2 regions of the Sphingobium sp. LF-16 genome follow, and region 1 is predicted to be linked to the other one. Evidence: riboswitches for the same ligand, from Rfam matches in the RefSeq annotation. Region 1 holds a riboswitch; the other holds the start of a gene.

The links. Region 1 has a riboswitch for cobalamin ahead of DIZ22_RS03300 (cobalamin biosynthesis protein CobG). Riboswitches for the same ligand answer to the same signal wherever they lie in the genome.
Region 2: it holds a riboswitch for cobalamin, as region 1 does, so the genes downstream of both, DIZ22_RS00360 (TonB-dependent receptor) here and DIZ22_RS03300 (cobalamin biosynthesis protein CobG) in region 1, are expected to answer to the same signal.

The regions. Positions count from the first base shown of each region.
Region 1 is NZ_CP029335.1:666,043-673,451, forward strand. Features, by position in the region: gene DIZ22_RS03295 (GNAT family N-acetyltransferase) at 1-831, opposite strand, end outside; gene DIZ22_RS21595 (hypothetical protein) at 918-1,286, opposite strand; cobalamin riboswitch at 1,294-1,506, shown strand; gene DIZ22_RS03300 (cobalamin biosynthesis protein CobG) at 1,786-2,838, shown strand; gene DIZ22_RS03305 (precorrin-8X methylmutase) at 2,838-3,467, shown strand; gene cobI (precorrin-2 C(20)-methyltransferase) at 3,464-4,186, shown strand; gene cobJ (precorrin-3B C(17)-methyltransferase) at 4,183-4,965, shown strand; gene DIZ22_RS03320 (cobalt-precorrin-6A reductase) at 4,926-5,690, opposite strand; gene cbiE (precorrin-6y C5,15-methyltransferase (decarboxylating) subunit CbiE) at 5,689-6,897, shown strand; gene DIZ22_RS03330 (cobalamin biosynthesis protein) at 6,894-7,256, shown strand; gene cobM (precorrin-4 C(11)-methyltransferase) at 7,253-7,409, shown strand, end outside.
Region 2 is NZ_CP029335.1:62,372-69,780, reverse strand. Features, by position in the region: gene DIZ22_RS00365 (iron ABC transporter permease) at 1-648, opposite strand, end outside; gene DIZ22_RS00360 (TonB-dependent receptor) at 635-2,479, opposite strand; cobalamin riboswitch at 2,650-2,892, opposite strand; gene DIZ22_RS00355 (threonine/serine dehydratase) at 3,032-4,039, shown strand; gene dapF (diaminopimelate epimerase) at 4,080-4,892, shown strand; gene mtaB (tRNA (N(6)-L-threonylcarbamoyladenosine(37)-C(2))-methylthiotransferase MtaB) at 4,895-6,136, shown strand; gene ftsY (signal recognition particle-docking protein FtsY) at 6,136-7,074, shown strand; gene ispZ (septation protein IspZ) at 7,064-7,409, shown strand, end outside.

The DNA.
Region 1 (7,409 bases):
GTTGTTTCTTTTCGAAAATACGATTTCATGGATTTCGGTGGCAAGACGTTCAAGGTTTTGGGCATCGACGGGAGGAGGAAGTCTTGGCATCTGCAAGGCCATCTGAAGCACAGGGTCGCTGCCTTGATTCACCGAGGTGCGCCTAAGTTCGTTGATAAACTCGGCTGCAATACCAAGCCGAATGCGATGATCTAAAGCCGCACCAAACAGTGCGCAGGCGGATTCGTGCCTTTGACGGTTCCTTACCAGATCGAAAAGGACGTTGAGATCGAAGGTGTAAAAGGACGCCTCAGTTCCAAAGCGTTTCGGCAGCCCGAGATCGATCATGGCAGGCACGGTGGAGAACAGGTTCGGGGTAGCTAAATTTCGAACGCGAACCACGATCGTTCTGCCACGCGCACTGCCACCGGCCTTCGACGATACCGCCTCAAATCCCTGCCGTTCATAGAAAGCCTGCGCATGAGGCAAATCATCCGCGACATTCGCTTTTAAAGTGAGAAAGCCCGCACGTTCCAAATCGGCCACAAGGGCATCGATCAATGCTGACGCAACTTTGTGTCTGCGCCAATCGGGCTTGGTACAGACTTGTTGTACGCGAGCATGAGGGAATACGCCTCCATGCAATATGTAACCTACGACGACACTTTCACCTCGGTCATCATCAGCAAGCATTGCAAATAAGCGCTTTTGAACGATCGCATCTTCGTAGGCCGCATTGGGAAGAAAACCGAGCGCCTCTTTCTCCCCATTCGATAGCGCTATAATTTCATTGAGATGGCGCTTTAGATTGGTAGGGCTTCGTTCAATGACTGTTCGTAGCATGAGCTTCATTGCCGTACCCCCATAATTTCAAGATGACTTGCGGCTACAGCGATCATCTATGTCCGATATGGCTTGGTGCCTATCGCATGGGATGCCTAATTAACAGCCGTCGTCGCGTGAGACAGCAAGCCAAGATGGATAGGAGTGAGCCGACACGCAGGTAGATTCTGCCCAGTTGACGAACCGCTCCATTCCTCTGCTACAATGATGACATCGAGCGGAGCCATCCGACCGATCGGAACGGCGGTTTTGCTGGGGCAAGAAAACTTGGATGCGGCTCCTGCCGCCCCAGCCATAATTTCGGTATCCGACGCCGCGTCGCTTTCCTTGCTTCCGGTTTCCGTTTCGGCATCCTCCGTCGGTATGCCTTGGGCGTCGAGCCGGCAGCGGGACTGCCGATACACATTCCATGTCTTGGCGAAGCCCGATGTTTCGACTAGGGCATCATCGATGCGCCGGTTCATGCTGGTGCATTGCATAACTGACGCCGGTGTTCCGCAAGGAACTTAATCGGGAATGCGGTGCGGGGGCCTGGCCCCTTATTCCGTGGCTGTCCCTGCAACTGTAAGCGGATAGCGCGATGCACGAGCCCATGAGGGCAGCCACTGGACAGAGCGTCCGGGAAGGCGTGCATCCCGCAACGACCCGCGAGCCAGGAGACCTGCCGGCGTTTCGGTCGCTCTTGTCCTGACCCAGGGATTGGTCATGGCACGGTCTCTCTTCCGTCTGGGCGGCGAAGCGTGTGGCTGGGGCTGCACGGCCGCGTGGTGTCGGGCGCCTGTCGCGCCTGCCTGCCACCTCGCGCCGACCGGCGATGCCGGCAAGCCCCGCCTGGTTGCGTCCCGGCGCGCGGAGGATGTGCCTGTGAGCCAGACCGGCGCGGGCAGGGATAGGGCGACCGCGAACCATGCGGTGGTCCACGGGCCGGCCGTTCGGGGCTGGTGTCCCGATGCCTGGCGCCCGATGGCGGCGGGCGACGGGCTGATCGTGCGCGTGAAGCCGCGCTTCGGCCGTCTTTCGGCCGACGACCTGGCGGCGCTGGGCGAAGCGGCGATCGCCCATGGCAACGGCCTGATCGACATGACCCGGCGCGCCAACCTCCAGATCCGCGGCGTGCGCGACGATAGCTGGCGTTCCTTGCTCGACCGGTTGCTCGATCTTGGCCTGGTCGACCACGATGCCAGGCGCGAGGGCGCGCGCATGGTGATGGTCGCGCCGGACTGGCGCGAAGGCGACGACAGCCATCGCATCGCCCGCCAGTTGCTCGATCGCCTGGACGAACTACCGGACTTGCCGGGCAAGATGGGCTTCGTGATCGATGCCGGCGCCGCGCCGCTCCTGTCCGGCGAAGCGGGGGATTTTCGCATCGAGCGGGCGCGGGACGGCGGCCTGATCTTGCGTGCGGAGGGGCGGGCACAAGGCGTGCCGGTGGACAGCGGCGGCGAAGTGGATGCGCTGCTCGCGCTAGCCCGATGGTTCGTGGAGAGCGACGGCGCGCGCGTGGGGCGCATGGCCCGGCATGATGCGCCCCTGCCGGATTGGGCAACGGGCACGGCAGAGGCGGCGTCGCCGAGTGCTCGGCTGATGCCCGGCGCATGGGATGGCGGCATGGCCTACGGTCTTCCCTTCGGCCGGATCGACGCGCGGCATCTTCTCGACGCGCCGGCCATGCGGCTGACCCCGTGGCGCATGCTGCTGGCCGAAGGGCAACTGCCCGGCCTGTGCGCAGACGCTGCCGACCCGCTGATCCATGTGGAGGCTTGCCCCGGCGCGCCTGCCTGCCCGCAGGCGAGTGTGGAGACGCGCGATCTCGCCCGCCAGCTGGCCCCCCATGTGGCGGGCCGCCTTCATGTCTCCGGCTGCGCCAAGGGCTGCGCCAGTTCGATTCCGGCCGACATCGTGCTGACGGGGCGGGACGGGCGCTACGACCTGGCCTTCCATGCCCGCGCAGGATCGGCGCCCGTCCGTCCTGACCTCACCGCCACCGACCTTCTTGCCCATTTCGGAGCCTGTTGATGCCCCATGATTATGAGAGGGATGGCGCGGCGATCTATCGCCAGTCCTTCGCCACCATCCGCGCCGAAGCCGACCTCGGGCGCTTTGCTGCCGAGGAGGAGCCGGTCGCCGTGCGCATGATCCATGCCGCGGGCATGGTGGACCTGGCGGCCCATATCCGCTTTTCGCCGGGCTTTGCAGCGGCGGCGCGGCAGGCCCTGGCCGCAGGGGCACCGGTGCTGTGCGATGCGCGCATGGTGTCGGAAGGGGTCACGCGCGCGCGCCTGCCCGCCGACAATGCCGTGCTCTGCACCCTGCACGACACCGCCGTGCCGGACATGGCGCGGGCGATGGGCAATACCCGATCCGCCGCCGCGCTGGAATTGTGGCGGCCGCATCTTGCCGGGGCACTGGTTGCCATCGGCAATGCGCCCACGGCGCTGTTCCACCTGCTCGACATGCTGGAGGATCCGGCCTGTCCGCGCCCCGCAGCGATCATCGGCTGCCCGGTCGGCTTCGTCGGCGCGGCGGAATCCAAGGCGGCACTGTGGGCGGCGCAGCCGGTCCCCTGCTGCGTCGTCGACGGGCGGCTTGGCGGCAGCGCGATCACGGTCGCGGCGATCAATGCGCTGGCGAGCCGCGCGGAATGAGCGGCACCGTCTATGGCGTGGGCCTTGGCCCCGGCGCGCAGGACTTGCTGAGCGTGCGCGCCGACCGGCTGGTGCGGGGGGGACGGCATGTCGCCTATTTCCGCAAGGCCGGCCGACCGGGGCAGGCGCGCCGCATCGCGCAGGGCATGTTGCGGGACGATGCAATCGAACTGGCGATGGAATATCCGGTGACGACCGAAATTCCGGTCACCGATCCGCGCTATAACGACTGCCTTGCCGCCTTCTATGCCGATTGCACCGGCCGGCTGCTGGCGATCGCGGAGGCGGGCGAGGATGTGGTCGTCTTGTGCGAGGGCGATCCCTTTTTCTACGGCTCCTTCATGCATCTGCACAGCCGGTTGGCGGGGCTGGTCCCGGTCGAAGTGGTCCCCGGCATCATGGGCATGTCGGGCGCGTGGAATGCGACCGGCCTGCCGATCACCTGGGGTGACGATGTGCTGACCGTCGCGATGGCGACGCTGCCGGAAGAGGAACTGGTCCGCCGCATCCGCGATACCGACGCGCTGGTGGTGATGAAGATCGGCCGGCACCTCGCCAAGCTGCGCCGCGCGGTGGCGGCGGCCGGGCGCAGCGATGAAGCATGGCTGGTCGAACATGCCGCCATGCCGGAACAGCGCGTGACCCGGCTGGCCGATGTCGACAGGGTCACGCCCTATTTCTCGATCCTGCTGATCCACGGCCAAGGGCGCCGGCCATGAATCTTGCGGCGGGAGAGGGGGGCTGGATCGCGATCGCGGGGCTTGGGCCAGGGGGCGAAGCGCTGTTGACGCCGGAGGTCGACGCCGCGCTGGCTGCCGCGACCGACGTGGTGGGCTATATCCCCTATGTCGCGCGGGTCGCGCCGCGTGCGGGGCTGGCGTTGCATCCTTCGGACAATCGGGTGGAACTGGACCGGGCGGCCCATGCGCTGGAGCTGGCGGCGCAGGGGCGGCGGGTCGTCGTCGTCTCCTCGGGCGATCCGGGCGTCTTTGCCATGGCATCCGCCCTGTTCGAGGCGCTGGAGGCCGGACCTGCCCACTGGCGCGACATCGACATTCGCGTGCTGCCCGGCATCACCGCGATGCTGGCTGCTGCGGCGCGTGCGGGCGCGCCGCTTGGCCATGATTTCTGTGCGATCAACCTGTCGGACAATCTCAAGCCCTGGTCCCTGATCGAAAAGCGGCTGCGGCTGGCGGCGGAGGCGGATTTCGCCATGGCCTTCTACAATCCCCGGTCGGCGTCGCGGCCGGAAGGGTTCGTGCGCACGCTGGCGCTGTTGCGGGAACTTTGTGGCGATGCACGCCCGATCCTCTTCGCCCGCGCCGTGACCACCGCGCAGGAGACACTGCATATCGTGCCGCTGGGGCAGGCGCGGGCGGACATGGCGGACATGCGCACCATGGTGATCGTCGGGTCGAGCCGGACCCGCATCATCGAGCGGCCGCGCGGGCCGATCCTCTACACGCCGCGCGGCATCCCCGACGAGGCGGCGGGATGAGCGATCCAGTCGAGCACATCCTCGGGCCGGTGGAACTCCCACCGATCGGGCAGCGCGGGCCGGTCGATCATCAGCACGCGCAGGCCCAGCGCGCGCGCGGCGTCCAGCTTGGCGGCTGCGCCCGTGCCACCGGCATTTTTGGCGACGATCAGGTCGATGCGATGATCGCGCAGCAGGCTTGTGTCGTCCGCCACCGTGAACGGGCCGCGATCCACGATCAGGGCATGATCGGGCAGGGGGGGCACCGCGTCCGGCGCATCCACGAAGCGCAGCAGATAATGATGCTGGGGCTGGGCGGCGAAGTCCTCCACATGCATGCGCCCCAGGGCGAGCATGATCCGCTGAGGCGGGCCGTCGAGCGCGGCCACCGCCGCTGCCATGTCCGGCACCGTGGTCCAGCGATCGCCGGGGACGGGCGTCCAGGGCGCACGGGTCAGCGCAGCATGGGCGATTCCCACCCTATGCGCAGCCGCCACCGCATGGGCGCTCATCGTCGCGGCAAAGGGGTGGGTGGCGTCGACCAGATGGGTGATGCCTTCCGCACGCAGATGCGCGACCAGTCCCGCCACCCCGCCAAAGCCGCCGACCCGCACGGGCAGGGGTTGTGCCCGCGGGCTGGCCGTGCGTCCGGCATAGCTGAAGGTCGCGCGGATGCCGCGCGCCGCCAGCAAGGCCGCCAGCGCGCTTGCCTCCGTCGTGCCGCCCAGCAGCAGGATATTGGGCATGGATGACATGAATTCTCCCCCCTGGTTGACGATCGTCGGCATCGGCGAGGACGGGATGGACGGCCTGTCTGCGGCAAGCCGCGCGGCACTGGCGGCGGCGGACCTGGTCATGGGGCCGGCCCGGCACCTTGCGCTGCTCGGCGGGATTAGCGCGCCGATGGTCGAATGGCCAGTGCCCTTCGCGGACGGGATCGCGCGGCTGCTGGCGCATCGTGGGCGGCCGGTGGTGGTGCTGGCGTCGGGCGACCCCTTCTGGTTCGGCGCGGGCAGCAGCATCGCGCGCCATCTGGCGGCCCATGAATGGTGCGCGTATCCCGCGCCCTCCACCTTCGGGCTGGCGGCGGCGCGGCTGGGCTGGGCGATACAGGATGTCGCGTGCCTTGGCCTGCATGCCGCGCCGCTGGATCAGTTGCGTCCGCACCTCGCGCCGGGCGCGCGGGCGCTGGTGCTGCTGCGCGACGGGGCGGCGGTGGCGGGACTTGGCGCCTGGTTGTCGGCCAGGGGATTTGGCGCGTCGCGCCTGCATGTGCTGGAAAGCCTCGGCGGCCCGCGCGAACGGATCCGGTCGATCGAGGCGGGGGCGACGATACTGCCCGACATCGTTCATCCCGTGGCGGTCGGGCTGGAGGTCGCCGGTGACGGCCCTGTCCTGACGGTCGCCAGTGGTCGACCCGACGCGCTGTTCGACCATGACGGACAGATCACCAAGGCGCCGGTGCGCGCCCTGACCCTGTCGGCGCTGGCGCCCCGGCCGGGCGACTATCTGTGGGACATTGGCGCGGGCTCGGGATCGATCGCGATCGAATGGCTGCTGGCCCATCCCGCCAATCGCGCCTGCGCGATGGAGGCCGATCCGGCCCGTGCGGATCGCGCCCGCGCCAATGCCCGTGCGCTGGGCGTGGATCGGCTGGAGCTGATGATCGGTCGATCGCCGGACGTGCTGCCTGATGGTCCGATGCCGCAGGCGGTCTTCATCGGTGGTGGTCTGTCGCAGGCGCTGCTGGAACGGCTGGAGGCGCTGCTGCCACCCGGCACGCGGCTGGTCGCCAATGCCGTGACATTGGAGTCGGAGGCGCTGCTGGCGCTCTGGCACGGGCGGCGGGGCGGCAGCCTGCTGCGCATCGAACTGGCCGACGCCGCGCCGCTCGGCAATCGCCATGGCTGGCGGTCGCGCTATCCGGTGGTGCAGTGGAGCGTCACGCTATGATCGTCGCGGGCTTCGGTTTCCGTGCCGGCGCGACCACCGCGTCCCTGCGGGCGGCGCTGGTGGCGGCCGGCGGCGGACGGGATGTCACCCATCTCGCCACGCTGGCGGACAAGGCCGGGGGGCTGGCGGAACTGGCCGCGCAACTGGCCCTGCCGCTCATCCCCATTGCGGCCGATCGCCTCGCGTCCCTGCCCACCATCACCCGATCGCCGGCCTCGCTGGGCGCGCGCGGCACCGGCAGCGTCGCCGAAGCCTGTGCCCTGGCCGGCGCGGGGGAAGGCGCCCGCCTGCGCGCAGCCCGCAGCCTTTCCCCCGATCGCATGGCGACCTGCGCCATCGCTCAAGGAGCATCATCATGACCGTCCATTTCATCGGCGCCGGCCCTGGCGCGCCCGACCTTCTGACCCTGCGCGGCCGCGATCTGATCGCGGCCAGCCCGATATGCCTCTATGCCGGGTCGCTGGTGCCGGCGGAGGTGCTGGGTCATTGCCCGCCCGGCGCGCGCATCGTCA
Region 2 (7,409 bases), 600 kb from region 1:
CGCGCGTCCGTCATAAAGCAGCAGCGCCGCGCCAACCGCGATGCAGGGCAGCGCCAGCAGCAGATGGTCGATGCTGCGATTTTCCAAGCTCCCCATCAGCCAGCTCATAATCTCCATCGCGGCAAAGGGATTGGGCGACAGGTTGAGCGCCAGGCTGATCCCCGCCCCCGCCAGCGTTGCGACCGCGATCCCGGCCAGGATCAGCGTCAACGGGCTTTCCGACGGCCCGGCAAGCAGGAACAGCGCGCCGATCGCCGCCAGCGCGGTGACGATCGCCAGCAGCGGCAACGCCATCGGGTGCAGTTCGGACAGGCCGAAATAAAGCGCGATCACCGCACCCAGCGCCGCCGCATTGGACACGCCCAGCACGGCGGGCTCCGCCAGAGGATTACGCAGATAACCCTGCAGGGCCGCGCCCGACAGGCCCAGCATGGCGCCGACCAGCAGGCCGATCGCCATGCGCGGCAGGCGCAGGTCGATGACGATCGCCCGCGCCACCATGTCGCCGCCGCCCGCCAGCACCGTCAGGATGCGGCCCGGCGCAATCGTCACCGATCCCAGCGCGACCGATGCGATGGCCGCGACCAGCAGCAGGGCGATCAGCCCCGGCAGCAACAGGGGATGCCGCCGCCCCTTAGAAGCGGACACGCACGCCGCCATAGGCCGACCGGCCATAGGTGCCATAGCCATAGGCCGTGGCGTAATCCGCATCGAACAGATTGTCGATCCGGCCATAGACTTCGAGATGGTCGCCCACGGGGAGGGACGCGCGCAGCCCGGCCAGCGCATAGCCGTCGAGCCGGCGCGTGTTGGCCGTGTCGTCATAGCTGTCGCCGACCATGGTCAGCGTCGCGCCGGTCGACAGGCCGAAGGACCAGAGATAGTCGGCCGACACACTGACCGCATTGGCGGCGCGGCGCGGCAGGCGATTGCCGTCGGTGCCCCCGCCCGACCGGTCGCGCGCATCGACATAGGAGTAGGAGGCCGCCACCGTCAGCGCCTCGACCGGCTTCAGCGTCAGCGTCGCTTCCACGCCCTTGGCGCGGGTCCGGTCTAGATTGCCATAGGTGTAGGTCGCATAATCATAGTTGATCTGGTTGCGAGTATCGCGCCGGAAGGCGGTCAGCGACAGCACCGCCTTGTCCCCGTCCAGGCTCTGGTCGAAGCCGATATCATAGCTTTTCGACCGCTCCGGCCGCAGCGCGCTGTTGCCGCTATAGGTGTCGTAGAGCTGATAGAGCGACGGCGCCTTGAACCCTTCGCCATAGGAGAGGCGGATATTGGTGGCGCCCGCGTTCGGCGTGTAATTGGCGTTGGCACCAAAGGTGGTCGCGCCGTCGAACTGGCTATGATCGTCATGGCGCAGCCCGCCCGTGACGGCGAGGCCGGCAAGCGGCTTCACCACCGCCAGCGCATAGACGCTGTCGATGTTCGCCTTCGCACTCGCTATGTCGCCAAAGCCGAAATACTCATAGTCCGGCCGCTCATGCTCATAGCCGAAGATCAGCTTGGCCTGATCCACCGGGGCATAGACGCCCTCATATTCGAAGCGCAGATTGGTGCCCGAATAGCCATAATCCGGGTCGGTGCCGCGCACGAAATAATAGTCGCGGTCGTTGCGCATCCAGGTAACGGCGGCGCGGTTGGTCAGCTTGCCGTCGAGCAGCGCCAGGTTGATCCCGGCATAGCCGACATATTGGTCCAGCTTGCTGACGTCGCTGCTGTCGGCCGGCGCGCCGAAGAAGCTGTCATAGTCGAGATCGGCATGGATATAATAGCCGCGCAGGTCGAGGCTGAGGCTGTCGGTGAAAGCGATCTTCAGCTTGGCGTTGGTGGCGATATTCTCATAGCCATCCTTCTCCACGCCGCCGAACGACCGGCCGACCGAGGAAATGCCGTCGGTGTTGAAATAGGCGACGCCGACGCCGCCCGACACCGCGCCATGCGTGCCCGACACATCGGCCTTGGCGTTCAGCGTATCGCTATAGCCATAATCGGCCGAGGCGTTAACCTCGAAACCCTCGCTGGGCGCGCCGGTCATCACATTGACCACGCCGCCGATCGCCTGGCTGCCATAGACCACCGAGTTGGAGCCGCGCAGCACTTCGATCCGGCGGATATTGCCGGTCAACAGATGGCCGAAATCATAGCCGTCGCCGATGCCGCTCGGGTCGTTGACCTTGACCCCGTCGATCAGCACCAGCGTCTGGGTCGTCTCCGCGCCGCGCAGCGACACGCCGGTCACGCCGCCGGTGGAACCGTTGCGGCTGAAGCGGACGCCCGGCGTGGTGGCGAGCAGGTCGACGACATCGACCGCCTGGCGCGTCCTGATCGTGTCGGCATCGATCACCGTGATCGCCTGGCCGACCTCGTCGCGCGGCTGTGCGATGCCCGAAGCGGTGACGACGATATCGTCATCCTGGGCCAGTGCCGGCGTAGCGGCCAGCAGCGCGATGAGCGAAATCCCCAACATCTTCATTTTATCGTCCCCCGGCGTCCGTCGATTTGGAACCGGGGCGTCCGCACATGCGGTCGCTGCGTGAGGATCGGGAAGACGCCAGCGCCCCGCCCCACGCACCGATGCGGCCCCGGCCGCCATGGGCGTCGCTCGACGGAAACACCGCGCCATGGCCATCCCCTGGGCCAGGGCAAGAGCGACCAGACGCCGGCAGGTCTCCTGGCTCGCGGGTCAGGGCAGCGATGCGCCAGCCTTCCCGGACCTATCGGTCCAGTGGCCGGTTCCGGCCCTCCCCTTTTGAAGAGCCTGGGAACCCTGCGCATCGCGCTCACCGCTTACAGTTGCAGGGACAGCCGCGGATTTGGAAGGGCTGCGCCCCCCGCACCGCATTCCCGTTTTCAGCCCTTGCGGGCACCGGCGCGATCATGCGCGTCCGGGGCTTTTGACCGCCCCGGCGCGCGGCCCCCATAAGCCAAAGCACAAGCCCTGCCAAGCGGGCCAGGATCGCCCCGGCGGATCGTTGCGCGGTGCTGGTGGCCGGCTATGCAGGGGCCTCTGACCCAAGGAGCCGACATGTCCGATTCGCCAGATCTATCCTTGATGGCCATCACTGCCGCCGACGTCGCCGATGCCGCGCGGCTGATCGCGCCGGCGGCGGTCCGTACCCCGCTGATCGAGAATGCCGCGCTCAACGATTTGTGCGGCCGGCGCGTGCTGGTGAAGTTCGAGGGCGCCCAGCATAGCGGATCGTTCAAGTTCCGCGGCGCCTATAACCGCCTCGCCCGGCTGAACGATGCGGAACGGGCGGCGGGCGTCGTCGCCTGGTCCTCGGGCAATCATGCCCAGGGCGTCGCCTTTGCCGCGCGCCTGCTCGGCATTCCCGCCACGATCGTGATGCCGGCCGATGCCCCGGCGATCAAGACCGCCAACACCCGTGCGCTCGGCGCCGAGGTCGTCCCCTATGACCGCTTCACCCAGAGCCGTGAGGCAATCGCCACCGCCCTGGCCACCGAACGCGGCGCAACGCTGGTCCCCTCGTTCGACGATCCCTTCATCATCGCCGGCCAGGGCACGATCGGCCTCGAAATACTCGACCAGGCCCAGGCCGCCAGCGCCGACCTCGCACAGATACTCGTCTGCTGCGGTGGCGGCGGGCTGGTCGCGGGCACGTCCACGGCGGTCAAGGCCGCCCGCCCCGACATCAGCGTCTATGCCGTCGAACCCGCCGGCTTCGACGACACGGCTCGCTCGCTCGCCAGCGGCGTGCGGGAAAGCGTCTCGCCCGACGCACGCAGCATCTGCGACGCCCTGCTGGCGCCCAGCCCCGGCGCGCTGACCTTCCCGATCAACCATGCCCTGCTGGCCGGCGGCCTGGTCGTCAGCGACGATCAGGTGCGCGACGCGATGCGCTTCGCCTTCACCACGCTCAAGCTCGTGGTGGAGCCGGGCGGTGCAGTGGCGCTCGCCGCCATGCTCGCCGGCCTCGCCCCGCCCACCGACGGCGCCACCGCCCTCGTCATCTCCGGCGCCAATGTCGATCCGGCCACCTATGCCGCGATCATCGGCGGCCCGAACGCCTGACCGCTGGTCTTTTGCCCCGTCCCGCACTAAATGCGGCGCCATGATGAGCCGCTTTTCCAAGATGCATGGTCTGGGCAATGATTTCGTCGTGATCGACGCGCGCCAAGCGCCGGTCGCGATGACGGAGGCGCGCGCCCGCGCCATTGCCGATCGCCATGCCGGCATCGGCTGTGACCAGTTGATCGTCATCGGCGATGCCGAGACCGGCGACCAGGCCGACGTGTCGATGCTGATCTTCAATTCCGACGGTTCGGAAGTGGAAGCCTGCGGCAACGCCACCCGCTGCGTACCGCTGTTCGTCGGCAAGGACGTGCTGATCCGCACCAGGGCCGGGCTGCTCGACGCCAAGGGCCTGGACGGCGGCGCCAGCGTCGACATGGGCGCGCCCCGCTTCGACTGGGACGCGATCCCGCTTGGCTATCCGATGGACACGCTGACGATGTCGGCCAGTTGGGAAGATTTGCCCGCGCCGGCCGCCGTCAATGTCGGCAACCCGCATGTGATCTTCTTCGTCGAGGATCTGGACGCGGTCGATTTCGAACGGCTCGGCCCGCTGATCGAGCATGACCCGCTTTTCCCCGCTCGCGTGAACGTCAATTTCGCGCAGGTCGTCGGCCCGCAGCATCTGCGCCTGATCGTCTGGGAACGCGGCGCCGGCCTGACCCGCGCCTGCGGCACCGGCGCCTGCGCCACCGCCGTCGCGGCGATCCGGCGCAAGCTGATGGCCGGCCCGGTGACGGTCAGCCTGCCGGGCGGCGACCTGGAGATCGACTGGGCACCGGGCGGCACGATCCGCATGACCGGCCCCGCCACCCATGTGTTCGACGGCGAGGCGGACTGGGACCGCTTCTGACCGTGGCTGGTCCCGACATCATCACCCTGGGCTGCCGGCTCAACATCGCGGAGAGCGAGGCTATTCGCGAAATGGCCGGCGCACAGGACGACCTGATCGTCGTCAACAGCTGCGCCGTGACGGCCGAGGCCGTGCGCCAGACCCGGCAGGCGATCCGCCGCGCCAGGCGAGACCGCCCCGACGCCCGCATCCTGGTCACCGGCTGCGCCGCCCAAACCGAACCCCAGACCTTCGCCGCCATGGCGGAAGTGGACGGCGTGATCGGCAACCGGGAGAAGCTGGAGGCAGCCGCCTTCGCCCCGGTGGCGGATAAGGTCAACGTCTCCGACATCATGGCCGTGCGCGACACCGCGCCGCACATGGCCAGCGCCTTTGCCGAACATGCCCGCGCCTTTCTGGAGGTGCAGAATGGCTGCGACCATCGCTGCACCTTCTGCATCATCCCCTATGGCCGGGGGAACAGCCGCTCCGTGCCCGCCGGCGCGGTGATCGACAAGGCGAAGCAACTGGTCGACGCGGGCTATGGCGAGATCGTGCTGACCGGCGTTGATGTCACCAGCTATGGCCCGGACCTGCCAGGTAGCCCTTCGCTCGGCCAACTCGTTGAACGGCTCCTCAAGCATGTCCCGGACCTGCCCCGGCTGCGCCTCTCCTCGATCGACAGTGTCGAGATTGACGAGCGGCTGTTCGACCTCATCGCCCATGAGCCGCGCATGATGCCGCATCTGCATCTCTCGCTGCAGGCCGGCGACGACATGATCTTGAAGCGCATGAAGCGCCGCCATGCCCGCGCCGACGCCGTGCGCATCGTCGAGCGGGTGAAGGCCGCCCGCCCGGACATCAGCATCGGCGCCGACATCATCGCCGGCTTCCCGACCGAGGATGACGCCATGTTCGCCAACAGCCTGGCGCTGGTCGCCGATTGCGACATCGTCCATGGCCATATCTTCCCCTATTCACCGCGCACCGGCACGCCGGCCGCGCGCATGCCCCAGCTGGATCGCGCCACCATCAAGGCCCGCGCCGCCCTGCTGCGCGACGCCTGCACGGCCCAGCGCGATGCCTGGCTCGCCCGCCTGGTGGGCACTCGCCAGTCGGTGCTGGTCGAACGCAATGGCCTGTCGGGCCATGCGGAAAATTTCGCGCCGGTGCGCTTCACCACGCCCCAGCCCCCCTCCACGATCGTCGCGGCCCGCATCAGCGGCCTTGAGAATGGCGCGCTGATCGCGCAAGAGGCGCAATAATGACTGACACCGGCACCAGCTGGCGCGACCGCCTCTTCGGCGGCCTCAAGCGCACATCCGACAAGCTCGGCGAGAATCTGACCGGCCTTTTCACCAAGGCCGCGCTCGACGACCAGACCCTCGACGAGATCGAGGAAGCCCTGATCATGTCCGATCTCGGCCCGGCCATGGCCGGCCGGGTTCGTGATCGCCTGGCCGAGGGGCGCTACAACAAGGAACTGACCGAGGAATATCTGCGCGAGATCATCGCGGAGGAGATCGAGAAGGTGCTGGCCCCGGTCGCCCGCCCGCTGGAGATCGAAGCCTTTCCGCGGCCCCAGGTGATCCTGGTCATCGGTGTCAACGGATCGGGCAAGACCACCACCATCGCCAAGCTCGCCAATAATTTCCTGGAACAGGATTATGGCGTGATGCTGGCGGCGGGCGACACGTTCCGCGCAGCCGCGATCGGCCAATTGAAGGTCTGGGCCGACCGGCTGGGCGTGCCCATCGTCGCCGGCAAGGAAGGCGGCGACGCGGCGGGCATCGTGTTCGACGCGGTCAAGCAGGCGACGGCCACCGGCATCGACGTGCTGATCGTCGACACCGCCGGCCGCCTGCAGAACAAGACCGAACTGATGGACGAACTGGCCAAGGTGCGCCGCGTGCTCGGCCGATTGAACCCGGCCGCCCCGCACGACGTTGTCCTGGTCCTCGATGCCACCACGGGACAGAATGCGTTGAACCAGATCGAAGTCTTCAAGGAAACCGCGCAGGTCACGGGCCTGGTCATGACCAAGCTCGACGGCACGGCGCGCGGCGGCGTGCTGGTCGCGGCGGCGGAGAAATATCGCCTGCCGATCCACGCCATCGGCGTGGGCGAAAAGATCGAGGACCTGCGCCCGTTCGATGCCGGCGACATGGCACGCGCGATCGCGGGGACGGCCTATGCCCGCTGACGCCAAGAAGCCCGCCCATGGCGGCAGCCTCAGCCTCGCGCTCGATTTCGGGCCGCTGCTGGTCTTTTTCCTGAGCTACAAGGGCGCGGGCTGGTTCTGGGGTGCGGGCAACCCGATCACCGCCATGAGCTTTGGCACCGCCGCCTTCATGGCCGCGATCGTCATCGCCGTGATCATCTCCAAGGTGAAGCTCGGCCGGGTCTCGCCGATGCTCTGGCTCTCGGCGCTGCTGATCCTCTTCTTCGGCGGCCTCACCATCTATTTCCACGACCAGCGCTTCATCCAGCTGAAGCCGACCATCATCTACGCCTTCTTCGCGCTGATGCTGTTAGCCG